Regions from separate parts of the Streptomyces sp. NPDC004266 genome, predicted to be linked through region 1. Evidence: predicted binding sites of a transcription regulator. Region 1 holds the regulator's gene; the other holds the start of a gene.

What was found. The regulator HrcA, encoded in region 1, represses chaperone genes, less so after heat shock. The targets are predictions, from matches to a motif close to TTNGCACTCNGNNNNNCNGAGTGCNAA.
Region 2: groL (chaperonin GroEL) is a predicted target of HrcA. The motif match lies at 6,164-6,190, and genes of this name have one in related genera.

Annotation. Positions count from the first base shown of each region.
Region 1 covers NZ_JBIAMM010000001.1:219,296-229,203, reverse strand. Annotated here, with positions in the region: gene ACFYUZ_RS00960 (ATP-binding protein) at 1-47, opposite strand, end outside; gene ACFYUZ_RS00955 (hypothetical protein) at 116-466, shown strand; gene ACFYUZ_RS00950 (16S rRNA (uracil(1498)-N(3))-methyltransferase) at 463-1,206, opposite strand; gene ACFYUZ_RS00945 (nitronate monooxygenase) at 1,203-2,294, opposite strand; gene dnaJ (molecular chaperone DnaJ) at 2,574-3,713, opposite strand; gene hrcA (heat-inducible transcriptional repressor HrcA) at 3,714-4,733, opposite strand; gene ACFYUZ_RS00930 (MBL fold metallo-hydrolase) at 4,883-5,611, shown strand; gene ACFYUZ_RS00925 (DUF3097 domain-containing protein) at 5,691-6,497, shown strand; gene ACFYUZ_RS00920 (peptidoglycan-binding protein) at 6,748-7,083, shown strand; gene hemW (radical SAM family heme chaperone HemW) at 7,282-8,514, opposite strand; gene ACFYUZ_RS00910 (AMP-dependent synthetase/ligase) at 8,562-9,908, opposite strand, start outside.
Region 2 covers NZ_JBIAMM010000003.1:486,978-496,885, forward strand. Annotated here, with positions in the region: gene ACFYUZ_RS10275 (class I SAM-dependent methyltransferase) at 1-286, shown strand, start outside; gene ACFYUZ_RS10280 (SRPBCC domain-containing protein) at 288-761, opposite strand; gene ACFYUZ_RS10285 (hypothetical protein) at 947-2,578, shown strand; gene ACFYUZ_RS10290 (hypothetical protein) at 2,568-4,271, shown strand; gene groL (chaperonin GroEL) at 4,369-5,997, opposite strand; gene ACFYUZ_RS10300 (cold-shock protein) at 6,346-6,549, opposite strand; gene ACFYUZ_RS10305 (MoaD/ThiS family protein) at 6,950-7,228, opposite strand; gene thrC (threonine synthase) at 7,243-8,550, opposite strand; SAM riboswitch class I at 8,544-8,692, opposite strand; gene ACFYUZ_RS10315 (glucosyl-3-phosphoglycerate synthase) at 8,842-9,783, shown strand; gene ACFYUZ_RS10320 (trehalose-6-phosphate synthase) at 9,870-9,908, shown strand, end outside.

The DNA of each region.
Region 1 (9,908 bases):
GCCACGGCGGCGCGCAGACTGCGGATGAGGGGGGACTCGTCGGCCATGGGGCCAGCCTAGAAAAGTCACCCCGTCCCCCGTCCAGCGGGTGGCCCGCCCTCGTAGGCTGCGGTCCATGAGACGTGCCCGCGCACCGCGCCGGCTGACGGTGGACGGCCGGGTCTGGCTGTGGAACGTCGGCCACACCCATCCCGGTTGCCGCACCTATGTCACGCTGCGCCGGGCCGAATCCCGCAACGCCCTGCTCAGGCTGGTGTTCGAGAGCGGTCCGGGCCGCGTCACGGCGGGTTTCCCGTACGGCGCGGGCGAGGTGGCCGCCGCCGGCGGGCACCTCAACCTGAACGAGCCGGGCGTGGTCCGCCGGCTCCTCGACCTGGCGGCGGCCCGCGGCCTCCTCCCGTACGAGAACGGCGTACGGGAAGTGGACGCCTGGCCGCTCTTCGACGCCTTGACGGGTTCGGACTAGCTCCAGCGGCCCGTGCGCCCCAGGACCAGGGCCGTCGCCGCCGTGCCGGCCGTGGAGGTGCGCAGGACGCTGCGGCCGAGGCGGTAGGGCTTCGCCCCGGCGGCCTCGAAGGCGGCGAGCTCGTCCGGGGAGACCCCGCCCTCGGGGCCGACGACGAGCACGATCGAGCCCTTGGCCGGGAGTTCGGCGGTGGCGAGCGTCCCGCTGGGGTGGTCGCGGTCCTCGTGCAGGACGGCCGCGAAGTCGGCGTCCGCGAGGAGGGCGGCGACCTGCTTGGTCGTCATGAGGTCGGCGACCTCGGGGAAGCGGGTCCGGCGCGACTGCTTGCCGGCCTCGCGCGCGGTGGACCGCCACTTGCCGAGCGCCTTGAGGCCCCGGTCCCCCTTCCACTGCGTGATGCAGCGGGAGGCGGCCCAGGGCACGATCCCGTCCACGCCGGTCTCCGTCATGGTCTCGACGGCGAGTTCGCCCCGGTCCCCCTTGGGAAGGGCCTGGACGACGGTGACGCGCGGCTCCTCCTCGGGGTCCTCGTGGACCTCGTCGACCCGCACGGTGAGCTCGTCCCTGCCCTCGGCGGAGACCACCACGCACTCGGCCCAGCGGCCCCGCCCGTCGGCGAGGACCAGCTCCTCCCCGGCGCGCAGCCGCTTCACGGAGACGGCGTGCCGCCCCTCGGGCCCGTCCAGGAGGAAACTCCCGGCACCGGGGACGGTGTCGACGACGAAGACGGGTGCGGTCATGAGGCGCTCCTGGGGGCGAGCCCGGAAAGGTCGGAGAGGGCGGTGTCGAGTTCGGCGGCCAGCACCTCGACCAGCTGCCCGGCGGGGAGCTCCCGGGCGAGGCGGTGGCCCTGGCCGGCCCACAGGGCCATGCCCTGGGCGTCGCCGGCGGCAGCGGCGGCCTTGCGGAGCGGGGCGGTGAGGTGGTGGATCTCGGGGTAGGCGGCGGGGGCGTACGGCCCGTGCTCGCGCATGAAGCGGTTGACGAGGCCGCGTGCCGGGCGCCCCGAGAAGGCCCGGGTGAGGGCGGTCCGGGTGAAGAGCGGGTCCGTCAGGGCCTGCTTGTGCAGCGGGTGGGCGCCCGACTCGGGGCAGGGGAGGAAGGCGGTGCCGAGCTGGGCGGCGTCGGCCCCGGCGGCGAGGACGGCCGCGATCTGCGCACCGCGCATGATGCCGCCGGCGGCGACGATCGGCAGCGCGACGGCCTCCCGGACCTGGGTGACGAGGGTGAGGAGCCCGGTCCCGGGAGCGCCCTCGTCGGACGGGTCGTCGCGGTACGTGCCCTGGTGTCCGCCGGCCTCGACGCCCTGGACGCAGACGGCGTCGGCGCCGGCCCGCTGCGCGGCGAGGGCCTCGTCGGCGGAGGTGACGGTGACGATCGTGTACGTGCCGACGCGGTCGAAGGCGTGGAAGGTCTCCTTCGCCGGACAGCCGAAGGTGAAGGAGACGACGGGGACCGGGTCCTCCAGGAGGATGGCCAGCTTGGCGTCGTAGGCGTCGTCGCGGGAGTCGTCGGTCTCGCCGAGGGGGGTGTCGTACCAGGTGGCCTCGCCCGCGAGCTGGTGGCGGTAGACCTCGACGGCGGCGGGGTCGGCGGGCCGCCCGTCCTGCGGCATGAAGAGGTTGACCCCGAAGGGGCGCGCGGTGAGCCCGCGCACCCGCTTGATCTCCTGGTACAGGCCTCCGGCCGTCTTGTACCCGGCGGCGAGGAAGCCGAGCGCCCCGGCCTCGCAGACGGCTCCGACGAGCTCGGGACAGGAGGCGCCACCCGCCATGGGGGCCTGCACGATCGGGAACCGAGAGAGATCGTTCAGTGCGGTGGTGGACATACGGGCATCGTGTCATGCCCGTACGGAGCGGTAGGAAAAGGGGCGGCACCGGAGTGCCGCCCCTTCCTCAGGCCTACCGCCCGTCGAACGCGTCCTTGAGCCGCGAGAACAACCCCTGCTGCCCCGGCTGACCGTGCCGACCCGGGGGACGACCCCCGGAACCCCCGGCCGAGCGCCTACCGCCCGTTGAACGCGTCCTTGAGCCGCGAGAACAACCCCTGCTGCCCCGGCTGACCGTGCCGACCCGGGGGACGACCCCCGGAACCCCCGGCCGAGCGCCTACCGCCCGTTGAACGCGTCCTTGAGCCGCGAGAACAACCCCTGCTGCCCCGGCTGGAACTGCCCCGTGGGCCGCTCCTCGCCGCGCAGCTTGGCCAGTTCGCGCAGGAGGCGCTCCTGCTCCGCGTCGAGCTTGCTCGGGGTCGTCACCTCGACGTGCACGATCAGGTCGCCGCGGCCGTTGCCCCGCAGGTGCGTGACGCCGCGCCCGTGCAGCGGGATCGACTGGCCGGACTGCGTGCCCGGCCGGATGTCGATCTCCTCGACGCCGTCGAGGGTCTGCAGCGGCACCTTGGTGCCGAGCGCGCCCGCCGTCATCGGGATGGTGACCGTGCAGTGCAGGTCGTCGCCGCGCCGCTGGAAGACCTCGTGCGGGGTCTCGTGGATCTCGACGTACAGGTCGCCGGCGGGACCGCCGCCGGGGCCGACCTCGCCCTCGCCCGCGAGCTGGATGCGGGTGCCGTTGTCGACACCGGCCGGGATCTTGACCGTGAGCGTGCGGCGGGACCGCACCCGCCCGTCGCCGGCGCACTCGGGGCACGGGGTGGGCACGACCGTGCCGAAGCCCTGGCACTGCGGGCAGGGGCGGGAGGTCATGACCTGGCCGAGGAAGGACCGCGTGACCTGGGAGACCTCGCCGCGGCCGCGGCACATGTCACAGGTCTGCGCGGAGGTGCCGGGCGCGGCGCCCTCACCCGAACAGGTGGTGCAGACGACGGCCGTGTCGACCTGGATGTCCTTGGTGGTGCCGAAGGCCGCCTCGTTGAGGTCGATCTCCAGGCGGATCATGGCGTCCTGGCCGCGGCGGGTGCGCGAGCGCGGGCCGCGCTGCGAGGCCGTGCCGAAGAAGGCGTCCATGATGTCGGAGAAGTTGCCGAAGCCACCCGCTCCGAAGCCGCCGCCCGCACCGGCGCCGCCGGAGGCCGAGAGCGGGTCGCCGCCGAGGTCGTAGACCTGCTTCTTCTGCGGGTCCGAGAGGACCTCGTAGGCGGCGTTGATCTCCTTGAAGCGCTCTTGCGTCTTCGGATCGGGATTGACGTCCGGGTGCAGCTCGCGCGCGAGCCTCCGGAAGGCCTTCTTGATCTCGTCCTGGGACGCGTCGCGGCGCACGCCGAGTACGGCGTAGTAGTCCGTGGCCACTTACGACTCCGCCAGGATCTGTCCGACGTAACGTGCCACTGCGCGTACCGCTCCCATCGTTCCGGGGTAGTCCATGCGGGTCGGTCCGACCACGCCGAGTTTGGCGACTGCCTCGCCGCCCGAACCGTAGCCGACCGAGACGACGGACGTGGAGCTCAGCCCCTCGTGGGCGTTCTCGTGCCCGATGCGTACGGTCATGCCCGATTCCTTGGCCTCGCCGAGCAGCTTGAGGAGCACGACCTGCTCCTCCAGGGCTTCCAGGACGGGCCTGATCATCAGGGGGAAGTCGTGTCCGAAGCGGGCGAGATTGGCGGTGCCGCCGATCATCAGCCGCTCCTCGTGCTCCTCGACGAGGGTTTCGAGGAGGGTCGCGAGCACGGTGGAGACCGTGGCGCGGTCCTCGGCCTCCTCGAAGGACTCGGGGAGGTCCTGCACCAGCTGCGGCACGTCGGCGAACCGGCGGCCGACGACCCGGCTGTTGAGCCGGGCCCGCAGGTCGGCGAGCGAGGTCTCGCCGAAGGGCGCGGGGCAGTCGACGACGCGCTGCTCGACCCGGCCGGTGTCCGTGATGAGGACGAGCATCAGGCGGGCGGGGGCCAGCGAGAGCAGCTCCACGTGCCGGACGGTCGAGCGGGTCAGCGAGGGGTACTGGACGACGGCGACCTGGCGGGTCAGCTGGGCGAGCAGTCGTACCGTACGCCCGACGACGTCGTCGAGGTCGACGGCTCCGTCGAGGAAGTTGTGGATGGCCCGCCGCTCGGGCGTCGACAGCGGCTTGACGCCGGCGAGCCGGTCGACGAAGAGCCGGTAGCCCTTGTCGGTGGGGATGCGCCCGGCGCTCGTGTGGGGCTGGGCGATGTACCCCTCGTCCTCCAGGACGGCCATGTCGTTGCGCACGGTGGCGGGCGACACGCCGAGCTTGTGGCGCTCGGTGAGCGCCTTGGAGCCGACCGGCTCCTCCGTCCCGACGTAGTCCTGGACGATGGCACGCAGGACCTCGAGCCTGCGTTCGCTGAGCATCGTGGCGCACCTCCAGCTGTCGACGTCGTTCCGGTTGCTCCGCTTTTGGCACTCGCCCTGTCCGAGTGCCAGCGATCCCCCGGTCAGTGTACGGCGGCGGGCATCGCTCCTGGCAAGGAGGCGGCGCCCGCACCGGTTAGCGTCGCCTCATGGAGACGGATTGGGAAGCGTACGGATGGGAGCGTCTCGAGGACGGGGTGGGCCGGCGACGGCTGCCCGGCTGGGACGCCACGGTGGGGCTGGTCCTGGGCACACGGGCGGTCCTGCTGTACGACACGGGGTCCACGCTCGCGGAGGGCGCCGAGCTGCGCGCACAGGTGGCGGCGCTCACGGGCGGCCGAAAGGTGACGCACATCGCACTCAGCCACCCCCACTTCGACCACGTCCTCGGCACGGCGGCCTTCGCCGGGGCGGAGGTCTTCGGCGCGGTGGGCTCGGACGACCTCATGAACGGCGCCAGGGCCCGGGAGGAGCTGTACGGGGACGCGGTACGGCAGGGGGTCGATCCGCGGGCGGCGAGGGAGGCGGCGGACGTCCTGGTGGCCCCCCGGCACCTGGTCACGGGCGAGTGGACGCTCGACCTGGGCGGCCGCCAGGTCCTCCTGGCGAACGTGGGCCCCGGCCACACGGGCCACGACCTGGCGCTCTGCGTCCCGGGCCCGCGCGAGATCGTCTTCTGCGGCGACCTGGTGGAGGAGTCGGGCGAGCCGCAGGCCGGCCCGGACGCGATCCCGTCCCGCTGGCCCGACGCCCTGGACCGGCTGCTCGCCCTGGGCGGCGAGGAGGCGGCGTACGTGCCGGGGCACGGGGCGGTGGTGGACGCCGCGTTCGTCCGGGCGCAGCGCGATGAACTGGCACGCCGCTTCGGCGTGGCATAACGTCGCCCGAATGCGTGGCCGCGTCCAGGATCTGACGCCGCCTCGGCCGCGCGTCCACGGAGGAGACGGAACTGAGCCCATGCGTAGCTACAACCCGGACCTGACGCCGCCCTGGAAGAAGTCGGCGCCCGTCCCGGAGATCCCGGCGGAGCGCGACCTGGTCGTCGAGGAGGTCGCCACGGGCTTCTGCGGGGCGGTGATCCGCTGCGAGGCGGGCACCGTGACCCTGGAGGACCGCTTCGGCAAGCACCGGGTCTTCCCGCTGGAACCGCGCGGCTTCCTCCTGGAGGGCAAGGTCGTGACCCTGGTCCGCCCGGCGTCGGGCGGACCGGTGCGCCCCACCCGCACGGCCTCCGGCTCGATCGCGGTCCCGGGCGCACGCGCGCGCGTGGCACGTGCGGGCCGGATCTACGTCGAAGGCCGCCACGACGCGGAGCTCGTGGAGCGGGTCTGGGGCGACGACCTGCGGATCGAGGGCGTGGTCGTGGAGTACCTGGAGGGCGTCGACGACCTGCCGGCGATCGTCGCGGAGTTCGCCCCGGGGCCGGACGCCCGGCTCGGCGTCCTGGTGGACCACCTGGTCCCGGGCTCGAAGGAGTCGAGGATCGCCGCGCAGGTGACCTCACCGGACGTCCTGGTCGTCGGCCACCCGTACATCGACGTCTGGGAGGCGGTGAAACCGTCCTCCCTGGGCATCCCGGCCTGGCCGGCGGTCCCCCGCGGCCAGGACTGGAAGACGGGCGTCTGCCGCGCCCTCGGCTGGCCCTCGGACAACACGGGCGCGGTCTGGCAGGCGATCCTCAAGCGCGTCCACTCCTACAAGGACCTGGAGCCGGAGCTGCTGGGCCGGGTGGAGGAACTGATCGACTTCGTGACGGCACCGTAGCGCGGGCGGCGGTGCGCGGCCCCGGGGAGCAGCCTCCCCGGGCCCCGGGCCCTCGACCCGCACGCGGACCGACGTCCCGGGACAGGGGTGTCCCGGCGTCTCGGGACTACGGATCCGCGCCACGCCGGACGGGGCCGTGCGAGCGTGGCGGAGTCCTCACCGGCGCCGCCCTTCCGCCGCGCCGCCACCGTCACGTCATCCGGAGGAATCCGTGTTCTCCCACCCCGCATTCACGAGGGCCGCACTGCTCGTGTCCGCCACCGCTGTCGCCGTGACGGGCCTGGCGGGCACCGCCAGTGCCCGCCCGGGCGCCCCCTACCTCTCGTACGGCAGCCAGGGCGAGGGCGTGAAGTGCGTCCAGATCGCGGTGAACTGGGCCAACGCCTACCCCGTCACCCTGGCCGAGGACGGCATCTGGGGCGAGCGGACGCAGTGGGGCGTGGTCGCCTTCCAGCGCTGGAAGCTGGGTGACTCCCAGGCGGACGGCATCGTCGGGCCCAACACCGGCGACAAGATGCTGGAGACCCTGCGGGCGTACAACCCGGAGACGGCGAACTACTGCTACCGCTACCTGCCGAGCCACTGACACCCCCGGGCGTGCCCACCGCCCCGGGGGCACGCCGGGCGGGGGCACGCCCGGCGCCCGGGGCACGCCGGGCAGGGGCCCCGGGGCACGCCGGGCCCACCTCCGCGAGGCTCTCTTCGCCCCCTGGGCCCTGTCCGGGCCCTGATCCGCCGGACAGGCCGTGGCCCTGGCCCTGGTCCTGGTCCTGGTCCTGGCGTCCTAATCCACCAGGTCCCGCACCACCGCGTCCGCCAGCAGCCGTCCCCGCAGCGTCAGGACCGCCCGCCCCGCCTCGTACGACGCGGGGTCGAGCAGCTCCTCCCCCAGCGCCTTCCGCGACGCCGCGAGTCCCGCCGGCTTGAGGATCGACAGCTCGACGCCCTCCCGCAGCCGCAGCTCCAGGAGGATCCGCTCCACCCGCCGGTCCTCCTCCGCGAGGATCTCCCGGCCGGCGCCGGGCGACCGGCCCTCCGCCAGCGCCGCCGCGTACGCGCCGGGGTGCTTCACGTTCCACCAGCGGACGCCGCCCACGTGCGAGTGCGCCCCCGGGCCGGCCCCCCACCAGTCGGCGCCGCGCCAGTACAGCTCGTTGTGGAGGCAGCGTCCGGCCTCGGAGGTGGCCCAGTTGGACACCTCGTACCAGGAGAAGCCCGCCTCCTCGAAGGCCGCGTCCGCGATCAGGTAGCGGTCGGCGTGGACGTCGTCGTCGGTCATGGGCACCTCGCCGCGCCGGATGCGCCGGGCGAGCTGCGTGCCCTCCTCGACGATCAGGGCGTAGGCGCTCACGTGGTCGGGGCCGGCGCCGATCGCCGCTTCCAGCGAGGCCCGCCAGTCGTCGTCGGACTCGCCGGGCGTGCCGTAGATGAGGTCGAGGTTGACGTGCTCGAACCCGGCGGCCCGCGCCTCGCCGACGCACGCCTCGGGCCGCCCCGGGGTGTGCGTGCGGTCGAGGATCTTCAGGACGTGCTGCCGGGCGCTCTGCATGCCGAAGGAGATCCGGTTGAAACCCCCCTCCCGCAGCTCGGCGAGATAGGCGGGGTCCACGGACTCCGGATTCGCCTCCGTCGTCACCTCGGCGTCGTCCGCGAGCCCGAACTCGTCCCGGACGGCGCCGAGCATCCGCACGAGGTCCCCGGCGGCGAGGAGCGTCGGGGTGCCGCCGCCGACGAAGACGGTCCGCACGGGCCGGGGGTCGTCGCCGAGGACCTTCCGGGCGAGGCGGATCTCCTCGACGACCTGGTCGGCGTAGTTGTCGCGGGAGGCGAGCACCCCGCCCGTACCGCGCAGCTCGCTCGCCGTGTACGTGTTGAAGTCGCAGTAGCCGCAGCGGGTCGCGCAGTACGGCACGTGCAGGTAGAACCCGAGCGGCCGCTCCCCGGCCCCTTCGAGGGCGTGCGGGGGCAGCGCCCCGTCGTCGGGAACGGACTCACCATCGGGCAGTACGGAAGGCATGAGCCCCATTGTCCCGTACTGCCCGGGTGAAGGTCCCGCGTCGTCGCTCAGGCCTCCCGCGACCCCGCGTACATCTCCTCGATGAGGTCCTTGTACTCCCGCTCGACGACCGGCCGCTTCAGCTTCAGGGACGGGGTGAGCTCGCCGTGCTCGATGTCGAGGTCGCGCGGCAGCAGACGGAACTTCTTGATCGTCTGCCAGCGCTGGAGGCCCTCGTTGAGCCGGTCGACGTAGCCCTGGATCAGCTTCTCGGTCCGCGGGTCGGCGACGACCTCCGCGTACGACTTGCCACCGAGGTCGTGCTCGGCGGCCCAGCCGAGGAGGGAGGGCTCGTCGAGGGCGATGAGGGCGGTGCAGAAGTTCCGGTCGGCGCCGTGGACGAGGATGTTCGAGACGAACGGGCAGACGGCCTTGAACTGGCCCTCGACCTCGGCCGGCGCGATGTACTTGCCGCCGGACGTCTTGATCAGGTCCTTCTTCCGGTCGGTGATCCGGAGGTAGCCGTCGGCGGACAGCTCGCCGATGTCGCCGGTGTGGAACCAGCCGTCGGACTCCAGGACCTCGGAGGTCTTCTCCGGCAGGCCGTGGTAGCCCTCCATGATGCCGGGGCCGCGCAGCAGGATCTCGCCGTCGTCGGCGATCCGGACCTCGGTGCCGGGGAGCGGCTTGCCGACGGTGCCGGTGCGGTAGGCCTCGCCCGGGTTGACGAAGGAGGCGGCGGAGGACTCGGTGAGGCCGTAGCCCTCCAGGATGTGGATGCCGGCGCCGGCGAAGAAGTAGCCGATCTCGGGGGCGAGGGCGGCCGAGCCGGAGACGCAGGCGCGCAGGTTGCCGCCGAAGGCCTCGCGGATCTTGGCGTAGACGAGCGCGTCGGCGACCTTGTGCTTCGCGGAGAGGCCGAAGGGCGCGGAGGCGGTGCCGGTGCGGCGGAAGTTGTCCTGGGTGGCCTTGGCGTACTCGCGGGCGACGTCGGCCGCCCACTGGAAGATCTTGTACTTGGCGCCGCCGCCCGCGCGGGCCTTGGCCGCGACCCCGTTGTAGACCTTCTCGAAGATGCGGGGCACGGCCGCCATGTAGGTCGGCTGGACGACCGGCAGGTTCTCGATGATCTTGTCGACGCGGCCGTCGACGGCGGTGACGTGACCGACCTCGATCTGGCCCGAGGTGAGGACCTTGCCGAAGACGTGGGCGAGCGGCAGCCACAGGTACTGGACGTCGTCCTGGGTGACGAGGCCGGTGGCGGCGATGGCCTTGGCCATGTACGACCAGTTGTCGTGCGGGAGGCGGACGCCCTTGGGGCGGCCGGTGGTGCCGGAGGTGTAGATGAGGGTGGCGAGCTGCGTGGAGGTGATCGCCGCGACCCGCTCCTTGACCGCCTCGGGGTGCTCCACCAG
Region 2 (9,908 bases), on a different contig from region 1:
CGACCGTGCCCTCGCCCCCGGCGGCCACTTCGCGCTGACCGCGTTCGCGGCCGGCGAGGGCGGCATGGGCTCCGAACTCCCGGACGCCGACTTCTACCGCGAGGGCGGGCTGCACGGCGGCCTCGCCTACACCGACGCCTCGCTCCGCACGATCTTCGGCGGCCCGACGGAGACCGGCCTCACGGAGATCGAACTCCGCCGCATGCGCGACGAACCCTCCGACTCCCCGGTCTTCGGCGAGCCCTTCCTCTGGACGGCCCTCTTCCGGCGCCGACCCCGCCGCTGACTCACCCCATCCCGTCCAGGTGCTCCGCCAGCCGGTCGTACTGCTCCCTCACCCCCGCCTCCATGCCCGCCGCCAGCGCCTGGTCCCTGATCTCGTTCGAGGGCCAGAAGGAGGTGCTGGTCAGGGCCGTGCCGCCGTCGGGGGTCGCGTCGAAGGTGAGGGTCACGCGGACGGGCCCGGCGTCCGGCATCTGCTCGAAGACCTCCGTGTAGTCGAGCCGCTCCACCGGGACGACGTCCTCGTACGTGCCGGAGAAGACGATCTCCTGACCGCCCGGCCCGGTCTGGCCCCAGCGCCAGGCGCCGCCCGCCCGCAGGTCGATGTCGACGACGGACATGGTCAGCCCGGCTCCCCCGTACCACTCCCGCACGTGCTCGGGCCGCGTCCAGGCCTCCCAGACGCGGCCCGGCGGGGCGTCGAAGGTGCGCGTGACGACCAACTCGCGGTCGGCCGGTGTCGTCAGAAGGGTGACCATCGGACTTTCCCTCCACGAAGGGACCATTCCAGGATCACCCCGGCGCCCCGGTAAAGCGAGTGAACGCGTTCAACACCTTGGCGCTATGGTGCTCCCACGCGGCCGCCTCGATCATGCGAGCCGCCATCACGACCTGTGGGGGGTCCCTCTTGCCGCGCTCGACGCGCAGGCTCCCGCACGCCCTCGTGCGTGCCGCAGCCGTTCTCGCACTCTCGGCGGGCGTCACCGTGCCCGCCGCCATCCACGCCCCGGCGGCCCACGCCGACTGGACGAACATCACCGGCATCACCGAGGACAGCGGACGCTACACCGTCACGCTGCCCTCCACCGCCCTCTGGGTGAAGGTCAGCGTCCTGGCCTCCACCGCTCCCGACGCCGCCGTCCTCGCCTCCACGGAGGAGGTGACCCCGTCCGGCAGCTGGGTGACGACGAAGGAACCGCTCGCCCTGCCCCAGGGCACCGCCCTCGGCGACTACCCGGTCCGGGTCGACTACCGCCTCCCCGACGAGACCACCAAGCAGTGGACCGGCGGCACCTACGGCCACCACAAGCACGTCGGCGTCGGGAAGATCTCCTTCGACCGTCCCTCGACGGACTGGGACCACCGCACGGTCGTGCTCTCCGGCACCACCACCCTGTGGGACCCGTCCACCGGCGAGCGGACCACCGCCCCCGAGGGCACGAAGGTGCGGCTCTCGCTTCCCGTCGAGGACAGCGGCATCACCCACCGCACCCTCACCGCCGACGCCCTCGTGCGCGCCGACGGCACGTTCGCGCTGCCCGTCACGCCCAACGGTTCCCTCCAGAACGGCACGGCCACCGTGCTCACGGCGGGCACCGACCTCGACCCCGACCGCGCCACGGCCGTGCCGACCTTCGGGATCGACGCGACCGTCGTCTACCGGATCAGCTCGAACGTCGACAGGTACCGCGTCCTGGCCGGGACCGACGTCCTCGTGACCGGGCGGGTCGAGCGGCTCACCCCGGACGGCTGGAAGCCCTTCGCCGGCGCTCCCGTCGTCGCCTCCGGCGGCGCCCAGCCCACCTTCGCCACCACGCCGACCTCGCTGGGCGGCGTCACCGCCGCCGCGGACGGCACCTTCTCCCTGAACGTACGGCCGTACTACGGCACCGACGCCATCTACACCGCGCTGCGCCCGTCGCCGTACTACGCGAACGACTCCCGTCCGTACGACCGGAACGACATCGCCGTCCCGCAGCCGTTCTCGTACTCCTCGTACCGGATCACCCTGGACGAGTACGGCAAGGTCACCGCCACCGGCTCCCTCGGCGGCAACTGCTACGAGACCCAGCCGGTCGTCCTCCAGTACTCCCGCGACGGCGGGCGCACCTGGGGCACCCTGCGCTCCGGCACCGCCCCCTACTGCGGGGGGTACAACCTGTCCGCCTGGGGCTACACCGACGCCCGCTACCGGGTCCACCACCCGGTGACGGACCAGCTCGTCGCCAAGGCGGGCGCGAGCATCCACCTCGCCCGCTACGAGACCCGCTTCTCCGCCTTCACCATCAGCCCCACCCGGCCCGTGCTGAACGGCAGGATGACCGTCTCCGGCACCGTCCAGCGCAAGGTCAACGGCGTCTGGAAGGCCTACCCGGGCGCGCGGCTGACGCTGTACCTCAAGCCCAAGGGCGACACCCGGTGGTACTGGGTCACCAAGAGCATCACCACCAACGCCTACGGCAACTTCAGCTACCGCGCCACCGCCTACGAGGACGGCTACTGGGTCATGGGCCTGCAGCCTCCGGCCGGCTACTTCTACAGCGAGACGAATGCGAAGTACATCGATGCGCGCTGACCTCCGCCCCCGCCTCTCCCTGGTCGCGGCGCTGACCGCCGCCGCGCTGTCCGCCGCCGCCCTCCCCGCCCTCGCGGAGGAGGCGCCGGCCGCACCCGGCCCGATCGGCATCGGAACGGCCGTCACCGACGACGGCCAGCGCGGCACCTTCAAGGTGGCCGCCTGGACCGACGCCCCGCAGGCCAAGGTCACCCAGGTCTCGGCCCGGATCCGGCAGGGCGACACCGTCCTCGCCGAGATCCCCGCCCTGGCCCCCGGCAACACCTGGGACCCGTACCTCGCGGGCCGCTTCCTCGTGCCCGCCGAGGCCGCGCTCAAGCTCACCGAGGACGGCGGCACCATCCCGGCGCTCGGCACGTACGCCATCGACGTCACGGCCACCGACTCGCTGGGCAACACGTCCACCCGCACCGGCGCCGGAACGCTCGACTTCCGGCTGCGGCCCCAGCTCACCTTCGGCGTCGGCACCCCCGCCTGGGACGACCGGAACGCCCACCCGCAGGGCACGCTGGTCGGCATCCAGCCCGGCTCCGGCGACGCCGTGCCGCTGTCCGGCCGCACGGTCACCGTCGAGCCCGTGGGCTCGACGCCGGGCTCCCCGACGACGGCGGTCACCGACGACACGGGCGCCTACGTCGGCGGTCCGCTCGCCGTGGCCACGCCCGGCTGGGGCACACAGCTCAAGGCCGTCTTCTCCGAGGACAGCGCCGAGGTGCACGGCTCCGACGAGCAGTACCGCTACGTGACCGACGTCAAGCCCCGTACGGTGACGGTCACCGCCGCCGCGGACAAGAAGCGGGCGCTCAGCGGCGAGACCGTCACCGTCAGCGGCCGGATGACCGACCCGGGCGCGGCGGGCGCCCCGCTCGCCGACCAGCCGGTCCTCGTGTCCCTCGGCTCCTACGACTACGGCACCCCGTACGGGAAGACGGTCTACACCGACGCCGACGGCCGCTTCTCGGCGCGGCTCGTCGCCGCCGCGGGCGTGCAGTACGGCGAGTACTGGCGGGTCTCGTCCGTCGACCCGTACCTGAACTTCGCCGAGCGCGGCGGCGCCGTCGCCGTGCCGTGGGAGTCCCGCATCGACCTGGTCGGCGGCGGTCTCACGGCCGACTCGAAGGTCTGGGTGACGGGCGTCTTCCGGCCCCGGTACTCGGTGTACTCGCGCAGCACCTCGACCACCCAGTACGTCCAGCTGGAGCAGTCGGCCGACGGAAGGACCGGCTGGCGGAAGCTGTCCGCCGCGACGGCGTCCGCCGACTACTGGACGACGTTCTACGCCGGGGCCACCAGCAACGGCGGCTACTTCCGCGTCCGGCACCTGACGACCGACGAGTACGCCGAGTCCGTCAGCCGGGTCTTCCGCCTCGTCCGCACGCCCACGCGGATCGCGGGGATGAACGCCGGCCCGGAGCCGGTCGCCAAGGGCGCGTACGTCACCGCGACGGGCACGCTCCAGCACTACACGGGCGGTGCCTGGCGGGTGTACGGCTACGCGCCGGTCGCGCTGCAGTTCCAGGCGAAGGGCACGACGACCTGGCGTCAGGTCGCCACGGGCCGGACCGGGGCGCACGGGGAGATCTCGCTGAAGGCGAAGGCGTCCGTGGACGGCAGCTGGCGCATCCGGTACTGGGGCGACTCCACGCACTTCCACTCGCCGGCCCCGTGGGCCGATTACGTCGACGTGCGCTGAGTCCTCCCGCAGGACGGCGGAACGCCCGAGGGCGGCACCCCCACCAGGGGGTGCCGCCCTCGTTCGCGTTCAGCGATGGACAGCCGATCCGTCAGGATCAGAAGTCCATGTCACCGCCCGGCATGCCGCCGCCGGCCGGCGCGGCGGCCTTCTCCGGCTTGTCGGCGATGACGGCCTCGGTGGTGAGGAACAGCGCGGCGATCGACGCGGCGTTCTGCAGCGCGGAGCGCGTGACCTTGGCCGGGTCGATGATGCCCTCGGCGATGAGGTCGACGTACTCGTTGGTCGCGGCGTTCAGGCCGTGGCCGACGGGCAGGTTGCGGACCTTCTCCGCCACGACGCCGCCCTCGAGGCCGGCGTTGACGGCGATCTGCTTCAGCGGGGCCTCGAGGGCCAGCTTGACGATGTTGGCACCGGTGGCCTCGTCGCCCGCCAGGTCGGCCTCGAGCTTCTCGAAGACGTTCGACGCCTGGAGCAGGGCCACGCCACCGCCGGCGACGATGCCCTCCTCGACGGCCGCCTTCGCGTTGCGAACGGCGTCCTCGATGCGGTGCTTGCGCTCCTTGAGCTCGACCTCGGTCGCGGCACCGGCCTTGATGACGGCCACGCCGCCGGCCAGCTTCGCGAGGCGCTCCTGGAGCTTCTCGCGGTCGTAGTCCGAGTCGGAGTTCTCGATCTCGGCGCGGATCTGGTTCACGCGACCGGCGACCTGGTCGCTGTCACCGGCACCGTCGACGATGGTGGTCTCGTCCTTGGTGATGACGACCTTGCGGGCGCGGCCCAGCAGGTCCAGGCCCGCGTTCTCGAGCTTGAGGCCGACCTCCTCGGAGATGACCGTGCCGCCCGTGAGGATGGCGATGTCGTTCAGCATGGCCTTGCGGCGGTCGCCGAAGCCCGGGGCCTTGACGGCGACGGACTTGAAGGTGCCACGGATCTTGTTGACGACCAGGGTCGACAGGGCCTCGCCCTCGACGTCCTCGGCGATGATCAGCAGCGGCTTGCCCGACTGCATGACCTTCTCCAGGAGCGGGAGGAGGTCCTTCACGGAGGAGATCTTGGAGTTGACGATCAGGAGGTACGGGTCGTCGAGCGACGCCTCCATGCGCTCCATGTCGGTGGCGAAGTACGCCGAGATGTAGCCCTTGTCGAAGCGCATGCCCTCGGTGAGCTCCAGCTCCAGACCGAAGGTCTGGGACTCCTCGACGGTGATGACGCCTTCCTTGCCGACCTTGTCCATCGCCTCGGCGATGAGCTCGCCGATCTGGGTGTCGGCGGCGGAGATGGAGGCCGTGGAAGCGATCTGCTCCTTGGTCTCGACATCCTTCGCCTGCTCGAGCAGGGCGCCGGAGACGGCCTCGACGGCCTTCTCGATGCCGCGCTTGAGGGCCATCGGGTTGGCACCGGCGGCCACGTTGCGGAGGCCCTCGCGGACGAGCGCCTGGGCGAGGACGGTGGCGGTGGTCGTACCGTCGCCGGCGACGTCGTCCGTCTTCTTGGCGACTTCCTTGACCAGCTCGGCGCCGATCTTCTCGTACGGGTCCTCGAGCTCGATCTCCTTGGCGATGGAGACACCATCGTTGGTGATCGTGGGGGCGCCCCACTTCTTCTCGAGGACGACGTTGCGGCCCTTGGGGCCGAGGGTGACCTTGACGGCGTCAGCGAGCTGGTTCATGCCGCGCTCGAGACCGCGCCGGGCCTCCTCGTCGAACGCGATGATCTTGGCCATGTGAAGTGGTCCTCCCGGACATGGGGTGGATAACGCTCCAGGACCGCGCCGACGCCCGCGACGGACGGCCTCCGCGACTCCGCGTGGTTCCTTGCCCCACCCGGCCGGCGACCTCGTCTGCCCGATCCTCGTAGCACTCTCACCTTCCGAGTGCTAACGCCAATGATTAGCACTCGCCCTATGAGAGTGCAAGCGACTCTCGCGTTTCGGGAGGTCGACCGGGACGTCGATCAAGGAGGGCCCGGGCGGGCGGGAGCGGGGCGGGGGCGGGAACGCGCGAGGGGTCCGCATCCCCTCAGGGATGCGGACCCCTCGACGGCGTTGCGTCGTCGGCCGATCGCGCCGCGCTCAGACGGCGAGCTTGACCATGTCCGCCTGCGGACCCTTCTGGCCCTGCGAGATCTCGAACTCGACCCGCTGGCCCTCTTCGAGGCTGCGGTAGCCATCCATCTGGATCGCGCTGTAGTGGACGAAAACATCCGCACCACCGTCTACCGCGATGAAGCCGTAGCCCTTCTCCGCGTTGAACCACTTGACGGTGCCCTGAGCCATGCCTAACTCCCCTATTACTGGCCCTTGCGCGGGACCCGCACTTCGCGGACCCGGGTCAGACCTCTGCGCCGGAACGCGTCGACCGCGGCTGAATGTATCTGCCCAACTGCCCTCTGCAACAGGTCATTCGACCGAGAATTCTGGGCGCGACCGAAAGGGGAATTGGGGAGAATCCCCTGGATCACGGGGCAAGTCGGGCCCGGCAAAGCGCGCAGAAGGTACACAACGCGCACACACTTTGGCTGCATCTAGTCGGGCGGAGACGCATTCTCATATGCGCCTGGCATGAGCAGCGGAGGGGACTTCCCCAACTCTACCGCGCTCAACCATGCAGAATTGCCCCTTCCGCTTTTCGCGCGGAAGGGGCAATTCGTACTGACCGGTAAGGCTCGACCGCGGCTCAGCAGCCGCCGGCGACGGCCGGGATGATCGAGACGCCCGCGCCGGCCGGGGTGGCCGTCTCCAGGCCCTGCTCGAAGCGCACGTCGTCGTCGTTCACGTAGACGTTGACGAAGCGGCGCAGCTTGCCCTGGTCGTCCAGGACGCGGGCGGCGATGCCCGTGTGGTTCTTCTCCAGGTCCGCGATGACCTCGGCGAGGGTCGCGCCCTCGGCCTGGACCTCGGACTGACCGCCCGTGTAGGTGCGGAGGATGGTGGGGATGCGGACGTTCACGGCCATGTGTTCGTAACCTTTCAGAGCGCCAGGCCGGCGTCGCGGAACGCGTCCAGGCTCGGGCGGATGGTGGCGGTCGCCTGAGAGGTGTCGGCCACCGCGTCCAGGGTCTTGAGTCCGTCGCCGGTGTTGAGGACGACGGTGGTGAGGTTCGGGTCGATCAGACCCGCCTCGACGAGCTTCCTGGTGACGCCGACGGTGACGCCGCCGGCGGTCTCCGCGAAGACGCCCTCGGTCTGGGCGAGGAGCTTGATCGCGTCCACGACCTGCTCGTCGTTCACGTCCTCCACGGCGCCGCCGGTCCGGCGGGCGATGTCGAGGACGTAGGGGCCGTCGGCCGGGTTCCCGATGGCGAGCGACTTGGCGATGGTGTTCGGCTTCTGCGGCCGGACGACGTCGTGACCGGCCTTGAAGGCGGCGGAGACCGGGGAGCAGCCCTCGGCCTGGGCGCCGAAGATCTTGTACGGCTTGTCCTCGACGAGGCCCAGCTTGATGAGCTCCTGCAGACCCTTGTCGATCTTCGTGAGCTGGGAGCCGGAGGCGATCGGGATGACGAGCTGGTCGGGGATGACCCAGCCGAGCTGCTCGCAGATCTCGTACGCGAGCGTCTTGGAGCCCTCGCCGTAGTACGGGCGGAGGTTGACGTTCACGAAGCCCCAGCCCTCGCCGAGCGGGTCGCCGATGAGCTCCGAGCAGAAGCGGTTGACGTCGTCGTAGTTGCCCTCGATGGCGACCAGGTCACCGCCGTAGACACCGGCCATGACGACCTTGCCCTGCTCCAGGTCGTGCGGGATGAACACGCAGGAGCGGAAGCCGGCGCGGGCGGCGGCGGCGCCGACGGCGCCGGCCAGGTTGCCGGTGGAGGAGCAGGAGAGGGTGGTGAAGCCGAAGGCGCGGGCGGCTTCGAGGGCCTGGGCGACGACCCGGTCCTTGAAGGAGTGGGTCGGGTTGCCGGAGTCGTCCTTGACGAAGAGCCTGCCGGGGGCGACGCCGATCTCGCGGGCCAGGTTGTCGGCCTGGACGAGCTTGGTCCAGCCGGGGTTCAGGTTCGGCTTCTCGGCGACGTCGGCGGGGACGGGCAGCAGCGGGGCGTAGCGCCAGATGTTGGCGGGGCCGGCCTCGATCTGCTTGCGCAGCGCCTCGGGGTCGCCGGTGGGAAGGTCGTACGCGACCTCGAGCGGTCCGAAACAGAGCTCGCAGGCGAAGATCGGGCCGAGCGGGAAGTGCTCACCGCATTCGCGACAGGAGAGCCCGGACGCGGGACCGAGGTCGACGGTGGTGGGGGTAGCGGTCTGTACAGCCATGGAGGCGAGGCCCTTTCTCCTCATCTTTCCCATTGGCGAATTTTTCGCCATGAGACGGATTTGGCACCTTCCCTAGCCGGGGACCTCGCTGGAGGACGAGTAATGACCGACTGGAGGGTTGCCGGGGCTTCAACGGGCCGTTTCCCTCTGCCCCTCTGGATGAGCGGTATTCGATTGTGAAGCGCGGTGGACTTTCGTTCCTGCGCTCCGACGCGGTCGGCACCCCGACGTGCATCGGGCATCCGCGTTGTTCAAGACTGTAACCGAAGGCCCGGACGCTTGAACCGGCCGTCCGAACCGCGAGATGGAGATCACGTGCTGGAAGAGGTGGAGCGCTGGCTGGGCCGGCGGTCCTGGTCCGTGGCGGACCGGCCGCTGGAGCGGATCCTCGCCGCCAAGCGGAACACGAAGGTCAGCGTCGTCCTGCCGGCGCTGAACGAGGAGGCGACGGTCGGGGACATCGTCGCCGTGATCCGCCGCGAGCTGATGACGGAGGCGGTGCCGCTCGTCGACGAGCTGGTGGTGATCGACTCGGGCTCCACGGACCGCACGGCGGAGGTGGCCGCGGCCGCCGGCGCGCGGGTGGTCGCGCGGGACTCGATACTCCCCCGGATACCGGCCGTGCCCGGCAAGGGCGAGGTCCTGTGGCGGTCACTGATGGTGACCAGCGGGGACGTCGTGTGCTTCGTGGACGCGGATCTGCGGGACTTCTCGGCGGACTTCGTGACGGGGATCGTGGGCCCGCTGCTCACCGACCCGGACGTCGACTTCGTCAAGGCGATGTACGACCGCCCGTTCGGCGACACCCCAGGTCAGGGCGGCCGGGTCACGGAGCTGGTGGCCCGCCCGCTGCTCAACCTCCACTGGCCGCGGCTGGCGGGCTTCGTGCAGCCGCTGGGCGGCGAGTACGCGGCGCGGCGCTCGCTGCTGGAACGGCTGCCCTTCCCGGTCGGTTACGGAGTGGAGCTGGGGCTGCTCGTGGACGCCCTGCACACGGTGGGCCTGGACGCGCTCGCACAGGTGGACGTGGGGGTGCGCAAGCACCGGCACCAGGACGGGCAGGCGCTGGGCCGGATGGCGGCGGCGATCTACCGGACGGCGCAGCTGCGGCTCTCGCGGGGGCACCTGGTGCGGCCGCGGCTGACGCAGTTCGAGCGGGGCCGGCAGGGCTTCGAGCCGCGGACGTACGCGGTGGACACGGAGGAGCGCCCGCCGATGGCCGAGATCACGGAGTACGCGCGGCGCCGCGTGGCGTGACGGGCCCGCGGCGACCGAGCGTGGCCGGATCAGCCTGTCTCGTATACGTACGTTTGAGCGTTTACGGGACGGGCTAGGTTCGCCACATGGCTACTGTGCTCGTCGCATCCAACCGGGGCCCCGTC